Regions from separate parts of the Peribacillus sp. NPDC096379 genome, predicted to be linked through region 1. Evidence: riboswitches for the same ligand, from Rfam matches in the RefSeq annotation. Region 1 holds a riboswitch; each other region holds the start of a gene.
What was found. Region 1 has a riboswitch for S-adenosylmethionine ahead of ssuE (NADPH-dependent FMN reductase). Riboswitches for the same ligand answer to the same signal wherever they lie in the genome.
Positions count from the first base shown of each region.

Region 2: it holds a riboswitch for S-adenosylmethionine, as region 1 does, so the genes downstream of both, ACIQZI_RS10785 (YezD family protein) here and ssuE (NADPH-dependent FMN reductase) in region 1, are expected to answer to the same signal.
Region 3: it holds a riboswitch for S-adenosylmethionine, as region 1 does, so the genes downstream of both, ACIQZI_RS00210 (homoserine dehydrogenase) here and ssuE (NADPH-dependent FMN reductase) in region 1, are expected to answer to the same signal.

Region 1 is NZ_JBIWFD010000001.1:1,582,260-1,586,420, reverse strand. It holds gene ACIQZI_RS07520 (LLM class flavin-dependent oxidoreductase) at 1-1,133, opposite strand, end outside; gene ssuE (NADPH-dependent FMN reductase) at 1,188-1,733, opposite strand; SAM riboswitch class I at 1,859-1,963, opposite strand; gene ACIQZI_RS07510 (AAA domain-containing protein) at 2,216-4,161, opposite strand, start outside.
Region 2 is NZ_JBIWFD010000002.1:355,082-359,242, reverse strand. It holds gene ACIQZI_RS10790 (DUF5105 domain-containing protein) at 1-488, opposite strand, end outside; gene ACIQZI_RS10785 (YezD family protein) at 997-1,173, opposite strand; SAM riboswitch class I at 1,258-1,357, opposite strand; gene ACIQZI_RS10780 (amino acid ABC transporter ATP-binding protein) at 1,504-2,277, opposite strand; gene ACIQZI_RS10775 (amino acid ABC transporter permease) at 2,274-2,984, opposite strand; gene ACIQZI_RS10770 (amino acid ABC transporter permease) at 3,002-3,697, opposite strand; gene ACIQZI_RS10765 (transporter substrate-binding domain-containing protein) at 3,727-4,161, opposite strand, start outside.
Region 3 is NZ_JBIWFD010000001.1:22,658-26,818, forward strand. It holds gene ACIQZI_RS00200 (alpha/beta hydrolase family protein) at 443-1,249, shown strand; gene ACIQZI_RS00205 (DUF2584 domain-containing protein) at 1,273-1,515, shown strand; SAM riboswitch class I at 1,707-1,812, shown strand; gene ACIQZI_RS00210 (homoserine dehydrogenase) at 2,048-3,256, shown strand; gene ACIQZI_RS00215 (YjdJ family protein) at 3,975-4,161, shown strand, end outside.

The DNA.
Region 1 (4,161 bases):
TCTAAAGAATCTGCCACTTGTTCAGGCGAACCAACAACAACAGGTCCCATGCCTCCTACTCCAATAAATTCGGCGACTTCTTCAACAGTAAAATCGGACATCGATTTTAATGTAGATTGGATGGCATCATTCTTTACATATTGAATTTTTTCCTTAGGGTCCACCCCTTCCATATCCACACCAGTCCAGCCACCGAATAATGCAAGTGAGCCCTCATAACTGGCATGCTTTTTATAATCCAAATATTTAGCTTCAGCCTCTTCTTGAGTTTCACCAACAATTGGCGTAATCAATGTAAGAATCTTGATTTCATCTGCTTTCCGACCTGCCTTCACTGCCTCTTCTCTAAAAGAGGTAACCGTGTCTTTTGTACGTTCCATCGATGTTGAACCAATGAAAACAAGTTCTGCATGCTTTGCTGCAAATTTCGTTCCTTTTGGTGATGCCCCAGCTTGGAATATTACAGGAGTACGTTGTGGTGAAGGTTCACATAGGTGAGCTCCTGGAACTTTATAAAATTCACCATCATGATCGATATCATGAACTTTTTCTGGATCTGCATAAATCCCTTTTTCCTTATCCACTACGACTGCATCATCTTCCCAACTAGCTTCCCATAGTTTATAGACAACATCTAAGTATTCATCAGCTATATCATAACGATTATCATGATTAATTTGTTGATCTAAGCCAAGATTGCGTGCAGCACTATTTAAATAAGATGTTACGATATTCCAACCGATTCTCCCTTTTGTTAAATGATCCAATGTCGAAATTCGTCGAGCAAATAGATAGGGATGTTCATAGCTTGTCGACGCAGTTAAGCCAAATCCTAAGTGCTTTGTAACTTGCGCCATGATCGGAACAACAAATGCGGGATCATTGACTGGAACTTGAGCACCCTGACGAACTGCTGCATCGCGAGAACCTTGGTATACATCATATGTTCCAAGGACATCGGCAAGGAATATGGCATCGAATCTCCCTTTTTCCAGTACTTTTGCAAGATGCGTCCAGTATTCTGCATCTTTGTACGTAGATGATTGATCGTCTGGATGTGTCCAAAGCCCAGGGGATTGATGCCCTGCGCAGTTCATATCAAATGCATTTAAATAAATTCTTTTTTTTGTCATAATCATTACCACCCATTCGTTTTTTAATGATGTAAATTGGTGCTAAATGTAGTCTTAAGCGATTATTGGTTTAGTTTGTTTAATAGTTTGGAGAAACTCCTCTAAATCGTTATTAAGTCGAGTTTGAATATCTTGATCAGTAATAGGCTGTATACTATTTTCTTTATCAATTTGATTATCTATAATATAAGTCCCTTGAGTGGCTCTTCCTTTTAAAGTAGTTATAAGCGGTTTTAAGGCAAAATCGATTGCTAATAAATGCGCTTTACTCCCACCTACCATTAGCGGTAACACTGGAATTCCTTTAAACGCACTTTCTGGTAATAAATCGATTAGAGATTTTAAAATACCTGTATAAGAAGCTTTGTACACAGGTGAACCAATAATCACCCCATCCGCTTCCTCGATTGATTTTGCTATTTGTTTAATTCCCGTGCTATTATAGCGTGCATAAAGCAAATCCTCAGCAGAAATATCTAAAACGGAAATATACTTTACCGTTATATTCTCCTTTTCTAACAACGATTGAACAAATTTTAAAACTACATCAGTCCTAGATGTTGCTGAAGGGCTTCCAGATAAAATCACTACATTGGGCATTTGTTGACCTTCTCTCTTAGTAAATTAGTTATGATCCTTTGTACGGTCTACATTCAAAGGGTTTAATCTATATTAAACGCATAAAGTCCTCTTTCCTGATAGAAAGAGGACTTTATGCGTAGTCACTCTTATCTGACAAGCCAATGCTTGCAGGAATTAGCACCTTTCTACTAGTTGTAGAGGTTGCTGAAGCTTCATCGGGCCATTCCCTCGGCTTCTCTTGATAAGAAGTATTAAGTTAATTTTATCATAATATTCTAATAACTGATTGTCAAGATTAAATCATATATTTTTCATCGGAATTGTGTGAATAATATTTATTCACACATTGTAATACTAGGATAATTAAGAAGGGGGATGTCCCCAAAGAAAGGTCTGACCCTGCAACAACTAAATACAGTATAGGATAAGTGATAGATACACTACATACTGATTTAGAGTGCGAGGTCAGACCTTTTGAGATATGCTCCTTATAGTTTCTTCTATTCTACGCTAGGTAGTTGGGTAAGAAAATGTTCAACAACCGCAACTGAATCAAGTCGTGCAGCCACATAAGGTGGGGAAAGTCTACGTGTTGCTTCAAGCGGCATTCCTAGCCAGAGATATTGCTTATCAATGATGACGAATGGAAAAGCAATATTTGTTTCAATCTGTTCTTGCACGGCCAAACCTGGAAGCGGACGAATGGAAATAAGCGTGATCTTAACATGTTTTTGCTTACAATTCAGCATATTCAACCAATCCTCTGTAACTATTCCTTTATCAGGTATAGACAAGATAATTGAGTGACATGCTTTTTTAATATCCTCACCTAGAACATCCAACTTACGCGCATGCATCCACTGAAGCTTAGGATGATGATTTTGAATCCACTTGCCAATGTCCCTGGTTGCAACTGTATGTCCGAAGGTTGTTTGATGATCCACAAGCTTACGTAATGTTTTGCCTTTATAAACGGTTTTTCGAATATAGTCCGTATCGCTTACTTGGATGAATTTCCCTTTCGTTCTTGTAATTGCGACATTAATGAGTCGCTCACTATTCTTTCCAGTCAAAAGCATACCAGCACGTGTTTCAGGATAACTATCAACTGTGTCAAATATCATTACATCACGTTCACTTCCCTGAAATCGATGAACAGTTGCTGCAATAATATCAGCTTGTTCAAGCTCTTTCGCATATACTTCTTGTAATAATAGATCCATAAGACGGGATTGAGCTCGATACGGTGTTACATAACCGATGGATCGTGCACCGCTTGAATACGCTTCATGAAGTAGTTGGAATGACAAGAACAGCTGCCAAAGATTCATCCTTGATCTCGATGTCCGCTCCGCTATACAATGTTCACCAGTTCCACTCGTTTCTAACAGCATTAAGGCACGATTAGGAAATGGTCTTCTCTTAGCAATTTTTGCACGGCTCGTTTGTACACTTTCATGATCGCAAACTCGGGAATGATAAATATGTTTATTCGTGAAGGCCGAAATATCTGGATGCATTCTGCGTTGTTCTTTTAACAGAAACAAATGTGGATGGAGCTTCCCTTCATTCACTACATTCACAACGCCTGAACAATGAAAAATATCTTCTTTTAACCATTTATTCACTGATTCATCACGAGCTGAAGCAATTGGCGGCAATTGTTTAAAATCACCACAGACAATGATATTCTTGCCTAACGATGCAGCAAATGCAACTTGTGGGACATAAGCCATACTCGCTTCATCAAGAATGACTAAATCATATTCCTGTTCATAAAGTGTGCTGTCGCTTGCTGTTTTTGCCAGTGTGCTACCAACGATTTTAGCTTCTTTGACAAGCTCCATTTCTTTACGACGAAATTTTTCAATGACTCTGCCAAGTTTTTTTTCCAATTCAATTAATCGATCTGTATCCCGCTTGCTAAATGAACCTGATAAATCTTGTTTTAAGAGCCGCTTCTCTTCAGTTAGGTTTTCCTTGTCTTCAACTAAATCAGGTTCATGCTTTTCTAACAACTGACTTGAGATGATATCAGGATGACTCGCTAAGCTTTCTCCTGTTTGCGAACCGTACCTTAAAATATCGCCTTCTTTAAAGCGGTTTTTCTTTTTTGTAAATGTAGCGATTTCTGCCATTAGTACATCCACGGCTTGGTTGCTGTGAGACAGAACTAAAAGTTTTTTTCCTTTAAAATAATGATTCGCTGCAATCCGTGCCAATGTATATGTTTTTCCAGTTCCCGGGGGTCCCCAAACGTATGTAATTGGATTAAAATTAGAGCGCAAAAAAAGCTCCTTAACATTACTATGATTCTGATCTATCGGATGCCTGCTCTCCATCGAAGGGTCCATCAATCGTTTGACTCTAAGCCGCTTTTTCTTACTTTTTTTCACTTCGTCTAAGCGCTCAATTAATTGTTCCAGAAGTTCCCATGGGTCATGGT
Region 2 (4,161 bases), on a different contig from region 1:
AGCTTAAGTATCAGCTCATCATTATCTTCTTCAAAGTTACTAGAAATCGGATTCAATCCGATTTCATATTCCTTATCCTTTTCTACTTCGAAGATAGCAAGAAATGATTTTGCCTTTCCAGCACCGAGATTCCCGCTAGTGCCGATATTTAAATCTATTTTTCGATTATACAATTCTGGCTTTATATTGATCTGTTGGTCTCCATCATACAATTTAACCCCTTCATATTCTGAAAGAAGTATCGATGAATCCGATAGATTCTTTATCTTTAATTTCACGGCAATTATTCCTTGATCCTGATTTTCAGGCATGCCATACTCAATATCTGGAACGATGTAAGATGCTTCCTCAATTGATGCTTCTAATTGCTTATTTTTGTTCTTCCCCTGATTTTTGTCCGCAGATGCTTTTTCATCTGTACCTGAGCATGCTCCTAAAACAAAAATGAGGCCTATTACAATCAATAAAATGGTACCTTTTTTTTTCATGGTTTTATCTCCCCTCAAAAATTGTCTTCTACCATGGTATCTGTAAATCATTGAATCTTAATTAAAAAATATGGAATTTTTTGTTCGTTTATCCATTATTTTTCATCCTACCATAAGTTCATTTTATTAAAATGCCTTTTTTAAAAAATCGATCGTTTATCCTGTCTTTTCCAAATTTCCGATTCGTTAATCTAGGAGTTTTTGCTCAATTATAGGAATTTTTGAAAGAGAAAAACCACCTATCACTTTACATAAAATTACATTTCAACTGATTTATCTATGCCTTTCTCCATGTCTCATAGATTACGACCAATGAAAAAGCATCCATCCTTCGATTAGCTGGTATCAAGAATTTAATTCCATCAGCCATTAATTGATTTTTAGTTCGCATTTTCCCCTCCCCCTTTTACGGATTCTATAGAGCCCTACAAATCTAATATTGCCGTGTTTTAGCCGTATAAAAAAAAGAACACCTCTTAGAGATGCTCAAATCTTGTTTATGTTAAATTCACGCTCTTCCTTGTTCCCTAATTTTTTGGTTTTTCAAGATTGGGAATCTTTTCTTCTCCGTCACATCGATTTGGGTAATTTCACCTTCATGAACGGTAATGTTAAGAGAACCGAACTCAAGATCCTTGAGACTTGATATAATATACTTTAATTTTAATTCATCAATGCTTCCCATTCGAATCTCCCCCTGGTTTTTGGATATGAAAAAACCCCTTCCCAAAAATAAGAAGAGGTTAAGCAACAAAACTGTACTTTACTCTTCTTATCTGTCAAGCATTCGCTTGCTGGAATTGGCACAGTATTACAAGTCTGCTGCCGAGGTATCTTAGGGCCAGTCCCTCCACCTCTCTTGATAAGAAAGTTGATTATTAGTTACATATAGTGTAAATTCACAAACAGTTTTTGTCAATTATTTTACCTATTTTTCCTAGGTGATAAGTATGAATTATACTTGTATTTTTCATACTCTTTTTAATCACCACTTCTCCTTCATTTCCCCTTGTAATTAGATGACATTAGTTAAATTTGATTCAAGATTATCTTCTTCTCTGTTTATTCTCTTAAAGAATCTCTTCGTTCTTTCTTCTTTAGGATTATTAAAAATAACCGTCGGGATTCCTTCCTCGACAACTTCACCTTGATCCATAAACACGATATAATCTGAGACATCTTTAGCAAAACTTACTTCATGTGTCACAATAATCATCGTAATCCCTTCATCCGCAATCCGCTTAATTACCTCAAGAACCTCAAAAACAAGCTCTGGATCAAGTGCTGATGTTGGTTCATCTAGTAAAATCACCTCTGGATTAAGCGCAAGTGCCCTTGCAATACCTACCCGCTGCTGCTGACCTCCAGAAAGCTGAACTGGATAAGCATTCGCTTTCTCCGTTAACCCAACTTTTTCTATCACTCCCATTGCCAATTTCCTTGCTGTTTCTTTTGGCTGTTTCTGAACAATGATCAATCCTTCCATCACATTTTCAATGACGGTTTTATGCTTAAATAGGTTATATTGTTGAAACACCATGGCTGTTTTTTTCCGAAGTGTAAGAATTTCTTTTTTATTGACCTGTTTACTGTTTACCTTAAAATCATCAACTATTACTTGACCCTCATTAGGTCTTTCTAGAAAGTTGATGCAACGAAGTAACGTTGTCTTCCCAGATCCGCTAGGTCCAAGTATCGAGACAACCTCTCCCTTATTTACTGTAAGATCAATTCCTTTTAACACGAGTTGATTTCCGAATGATTTCTGGATATTTCTTAGCTGTATCATGCTACACCTCCTCGATTATAAACCGTGACTCTTTTTTCCAATAATGCAGTAACTTTTTCTGAGATAATCGTTAAGCCCCAATAGATCAAGGCCGCTGCGATATAGGCTTCAAGAAATTTCAAGTTATTTGAAGCAACAATGTTGGCAGCACCCGTTAATTCTTTTTGCGAAACGATAAAAGCAATGGACGATGTATGCAAAAATCCGATAAAGATATTACATAGATTAGGAAGTGAAACTGCAATAGCCTGTGGGAAGACAATTCTTCTCATCGCTTGAAAGCCCGTCATTCCAATTGATTCAGCTGCTTCTAACTGTCCTTGATCAACTGCCAATATACCTGCTCGAATAATTTCTGACATATAAGCGCCAGCTGTCAAGGATAATGCCATTAAAACAAATAACAGAATCGGAATGGAAGTGGATTGAATGGACCAGTGAAACGTTTCAGCCATTTTGTCAATAAGAAGTGGCAAGCCCAAATAGATCAGCATAATATGCATCAATGCCGGCGTCCCTCTTAAAAATGACACATAGAAATTGGCCAAACGATATATTCCTTTTACTTTCCGAATCCTAATTAACGTAATTCCAATCCCAATAAGAAAACCAATCATTAACGGGACCAGGGTAATAAGCATCGTCAATGGTAGTGCTTTGAATATTTCGGTTAATGCCGTAAAAATAAATGGAATATCAATTTGCATAATTTCAGATCTCCTAATTATTTTGTATCTACCGCCAAGCTTCCTTCAAACCTTTGTAGTTTTTTCTCTGAAAGTGAAAATCCTTTTTCCAAGCATATAACAACACCATAATAGATAATTGACAATGTAATATATACTTCGAGTGCGTGTAGAGAAGAAGCAATGAGCGTATTTCCTCTTCCTACCATATCCATCACACCAATTGTAAAAGCAAGCGAGGTATCTTTTAAAGAGCCTATCACTGAATTTGCGAAATTTGGAAAAGCGATAACCAATGCCTGAGGCAAGATAATTCGCACCATCATTTGTTTTTCATTCATGCCAATTGAATATGCGGCTTCAGTCTGACCTTTTTCAATTCCATTAATGGCTCCACGAATAATTTCTGCCAATGATGCACCACAGCTTAGTCCATATGTGATAGCTACAAATAATAATGGATTTGCACGAGATACATCAATATGAACAAGTGCTAAAAGTGTCGGTAGTCCAAAGTAAATTAAGAAGAGCTGAATTAGGATTGGCGTGCCCCTCATAAAGGAAATATAAATGAGAGCTAATTGATTTAAGCCTGGCACTTTATAAATACGAATTAAAGCTATCACTACACCAATTACCAGTCCAATTGCTACCGCAGCAACTAAAATCAACAAAGTAATATGAAGGTACGAAATTAATTTTGGAAAAAAATCTACGATCAGGGTTATATCCATCTAAGCATCCTGTACCTTTCATGAGATTGTTATTGCTCCGAGTAATCTGCTCCTAGCCATTTTGTACTTAATTTCTTTAATGTACCATCAGCTTTGATCTCTTTTAGCGCACCATCAATTGCTTGTTTCAAATCTGATTCATCTTTTCTTAACATGAAGTAAACCTTAGAGTTTGAAAGCACGTCGCCGACCACTTTTTGTTCGGCATCTGCCTGTTCATTTTGGAAATCAACTGCAAACGGAGTACTTATTGTAGCGTCTGCACGACCATTTTTAAGTTGTGTGATTGTATCTGTACTGCCACTTCCGCTGTAGACAATTTCGATTTCATTGCCATGTTCTTTGTTATATTTATCAAGCAATATCGCTGAATTGCTCGTAGCACCTACAATCGCTTTCTTGCCTTTTAAATCTTCAATTGACTTAATCGATTGATTATCTTCATGTACAACTACTTGAAGTGG
Region 3 (4,161 bases), 1.6 Mb from region 1:
TTTTAAAGGAACGAACCTCTTTTGTCATAATCTCCTTTTTGATTTATTTAATCAAAAGGGAGATTATGCTTTCAAAAACCTGAAAGATGGAATGAAGAACGCTTTTGGAAGGAAGCTTCACTCCGCTTCGATAAAGCGACAGTACGAACCCGACTCAATGAATTACACACTAAGTACACCACGTCCTCATGTCTTGGTCTGTTTGCTCCTCATGTTGTGGAACTAAACCTTTACTTACGCATCGGTAAGTTTCACTGTATCACACCAATCGGGCTTTTACCGACAGTTAATCTCAACTAATATTTTTCCTGTTTCTATAAAAAGGAGGTGGGTTGCCTTACTATCTCTTAAAAAAGTCTATATACTACCCGTTAATGCAGGATAAAATGGGGGAGTTGATTTACAATAAAGGAAAATGAGTTTTATGAAAGGGGGATGTATGATGGAGGATGGCATAATAATAACGAAGCAGCGGTTTCCATCACCGCATCCGAATATTCGTCTGTTTATCGTAACGTATCTTTCACAAGGCTTGAAGGTGAAGGGACTTCTTGCTGAGCCAGATGATGATCAAATGTATGATGGTTTCTTATATTTACGAGGAGGCATTAAAAATGTCGGCAAAGTACGCCCGAGTCGTATTGTGCAATTTGCAGCAGAAGGCTTCATTGTGTTTGCACCGTATTATCGGGGGAATCAAGGCGGAGAAGGGGATGAAGATTTTGCAGGCGAAGACCGTGCTGATGGGATCAGTGGCTTTATATTACTCGAACAGCACAAACGTGTGAAACCTGAGAATATTCATATTTTCGGGTTTTCACGAGGAGGAATTATGGCCCTTTGGACGGCAATTTATTGTAAATCAGCTGCCTCCGTTGTCACATGGGGCGGAGTGTCTGATATGTTTCTAACTTATGTGGAACGTGTAGACCTACGTCGCATGATGAAACGTGTTATTGGTGGTACGCCGAGTAAAGTTCCAAACGAATATAAATACCGCACACCACTGTTTGCAGTAGATGAACTAGTTGCACCAGTTCTGATTATTCACGGTGAAAAAGACAATAACGTGTCGATTGAACACGCCTACAGGCTGGAGAAAACATTGAAGGAAAAAGACAAGCCTGTTTGGAGTTGGTATTTTGACGAATTTACCCACTATTTCCCGCCGAATATCAACCGAAAAGTCGTTTGTGATCTAACACAGTGGATGAAAAACCAAACGAGAAAGCAATGTGCTAAAAAGTAAGTAAAGGAAGGGAGGTTTATGCTTTGGGAATGCCAATGGAGTTAAACACGATGATCGTGACAAAAGGCCGTGAAAGCAGAGAGGAAGAAAATCTTTTCCGTTTAACGAAAGACGGCTATCGCCTATACCCAATCGATATTCCAATTGAAGTTCGCAAAACGATCGAAAGTGAAACGAATGGGATAGCCATCATTCAAAAAGTTTCTTGGACAAACAACCAAACTGAAATCACCTATCAGTTGGTGTCATTGAATTCAACCAATTAAACAAGTAGGCTTTAGAGTAACGGATTCCGTTTAGAATACAATTAATGTCATGAACAGTACATATAGAGGGTGAAATTGCGCTGATTTCACCCTTTTCATATTCATTGTTTTTTCTGAAGTTTCATTTTACGCTATTGACGATAAATATTTAAAGTATTATATTATTATAAATAGTTTAATAATTTTAACTTTTCTTATCAAGAGAGGCGGAGGGACTGACCCTGCGAAGCCTCGGCAACCAGCATATCATGCCCGGTGCCAAATTCAGAGGAATGGTAACCATTCCGTAGATAAGAAGGTGGATAAATCTTGAATATAAACATTCAAACTCCCCTTCTGTCCATATGCAGTGGGGAGTTTTTTCTGTGGAAAAGGGGCGGGGCTTCGCAAAATCAGCGCAGCTACCCACCTTCATAAGGTGATGCAGTTTTTAGAACCTGAACCTTTTTCATCGTAGGGTTTAGAGCAGACGCTCATTAATGTTTTATGTTCAATTAAAGTCATCGATAAATAGGACAAGGGGGAGATATACATGACAGCTTTACATATTGCATTATTAGGTTACGGTACAGTGGGGAAGGGTGTTTATAAAACGATTCAAACACATCAGGAAAAGCTTAAGCGTATTTTTAGGAAAGAGGTAAAAGTGGTTGCCATACTTGTTAAAAATATAGAAAAACATCATACACTAGATTCTGATGTTCTGTTAACCGATGATTTTAACAAGATTATTACACTTGAGCAGCTAGATGTTGTCATTGATGCGATCGTTGGTCAAGAGCCTAGCTTTACGTACTTGCAGCAAGCGATGAACAGAGGATGTCATGTTATAACAGCAAACAAAGAAATGTTTGCTTATCATGGAACTCAATTAAAACAGATAGCCAAGGAAAAAGGGGTTACTTTAGGATTTGAGGCAACAGTCGCAGGAGGAATTCCGATTATCCAAACTCTACGACAATTGTTAAACGTAAATAATATCCAAAAAGTGCAAGGGATTCTTAATGGGACTTCGAATTTTATTTTGACAAAGATGCGAGAAGACGGCTGTCCATTTGAAACAGCGTTAAAACTAGCACAAGAAAAAGGTTATGCAGAAGCTGATCCAACAAATGATATTGAAGGATATGATGCCTTTTACAAAGCAGTGATTTTAAGTGAGCTAGCTTTTGGAGAGAACCCGAATTGGGAGGAATCGATTCGACAAGGGATTCAATCAATCACACCTGAGCAAATTGAGCTTTTTTCAGCATTGGGGTATCGATTTAAACATGTAGCTTCTATGGAAAAGACAGAAAAAGGGATCGTATGCTCAGTCAAACCTGTACTGGTCAATGAAACACATCCATTTTATCAAATCGAAGGCGTGCAAAATGCAGTCTCCATTGATGGAGATATTGTAGGCAACATTAGCCTCCAAGGGCCTGGAGCGGGAATGCTTCCAACCGCAAGTGCCATTATCGAAGATTTAGTGTATATAAATAAACATAGTTTTTCGCCTATTTTCTTAGATGAACAAAATGGATTAAGTGTGAAGGTATCCAAGATTTATTGGGCAATGGCAGGAGATGCGGCTGTAGAAAATATTCCTTCTCATATTCAAATCATTGACAGACCTAATCCAAATGTTCTCATTGTCGAAGCATCTTGGGAGGAAATTTGTGATATTCAATGGCCAAATACTTATTTTTATCAAGTTCTTGGGAAAGTATTAACTGAAAATACGCTTGTTAGTTCTTGAGTCAATCTTGTTAAAAAAGCAACATCCGTAGAATTGAATTAGCTGGAACGCTATAGGTAGTGAAAGTCGTACAAACAAGAAGTGATAACCCAAATCCTTACCTATCTGTATGAAGAAGACTATAGAAGTAAAGGAAATGATTTTAAAGCAAAAGAACAGGGAGGCTTTAAAATGAAACTAAATGTGGGTACAGAAGAAGCAATTAAAAGATGGAAAAGTGGTCTGCTATTTATATGGGTATCCTGAGAATAATGGATATGGTATATCATTTAAATATGGTAATAATATGCTTAATGTTAAGAATGATTTAAGATTTCAAGTAGAAAGAAGCGACAGTGTCGTATATTTGAGAAAATAAGTAAGGGTATGATTTCTTTAACTAACGGGTGCAAGAGTTGAAAATCAGGGGTGCTGCGGCAATCCCTTTTTTATTGCACTAACGGGGCAGGTTACTTTAAGAAGGAATTCAAACAATTGGTATTGAAACATTGACATATAACCATATATTTTCGGGAGAATTTAATAAAATGGAGACCTAAGAGATGAGTTAAAATACCTTCTTGAGGATTATAAAATAACGCCTTACACTTTTGGCTTAATTAGTGGTCTTGATGAAAAAACAGTTTTAGAGCTTGCAATAGTACACTATCACTATTCATATAATTTTGCTTAAAAGTATAATGACGGAAAAACAAGAAATAGATTCGAGGTGAAGAAAATGTCTTTTAGGATTATTCTCCAACTTGGTTTTGCTTTAATGCTTTTAATATTTTCAACTGGGGCTACTTTGTATGAAGGGAGTGGAATATTAGAAGACACTTGGGAATGGAAATATACAGCGATTTTTTCTCAGATGAAGAATGGGCCAGTGGAAAACGTAAATGATATTTTGCCAATTGACTATT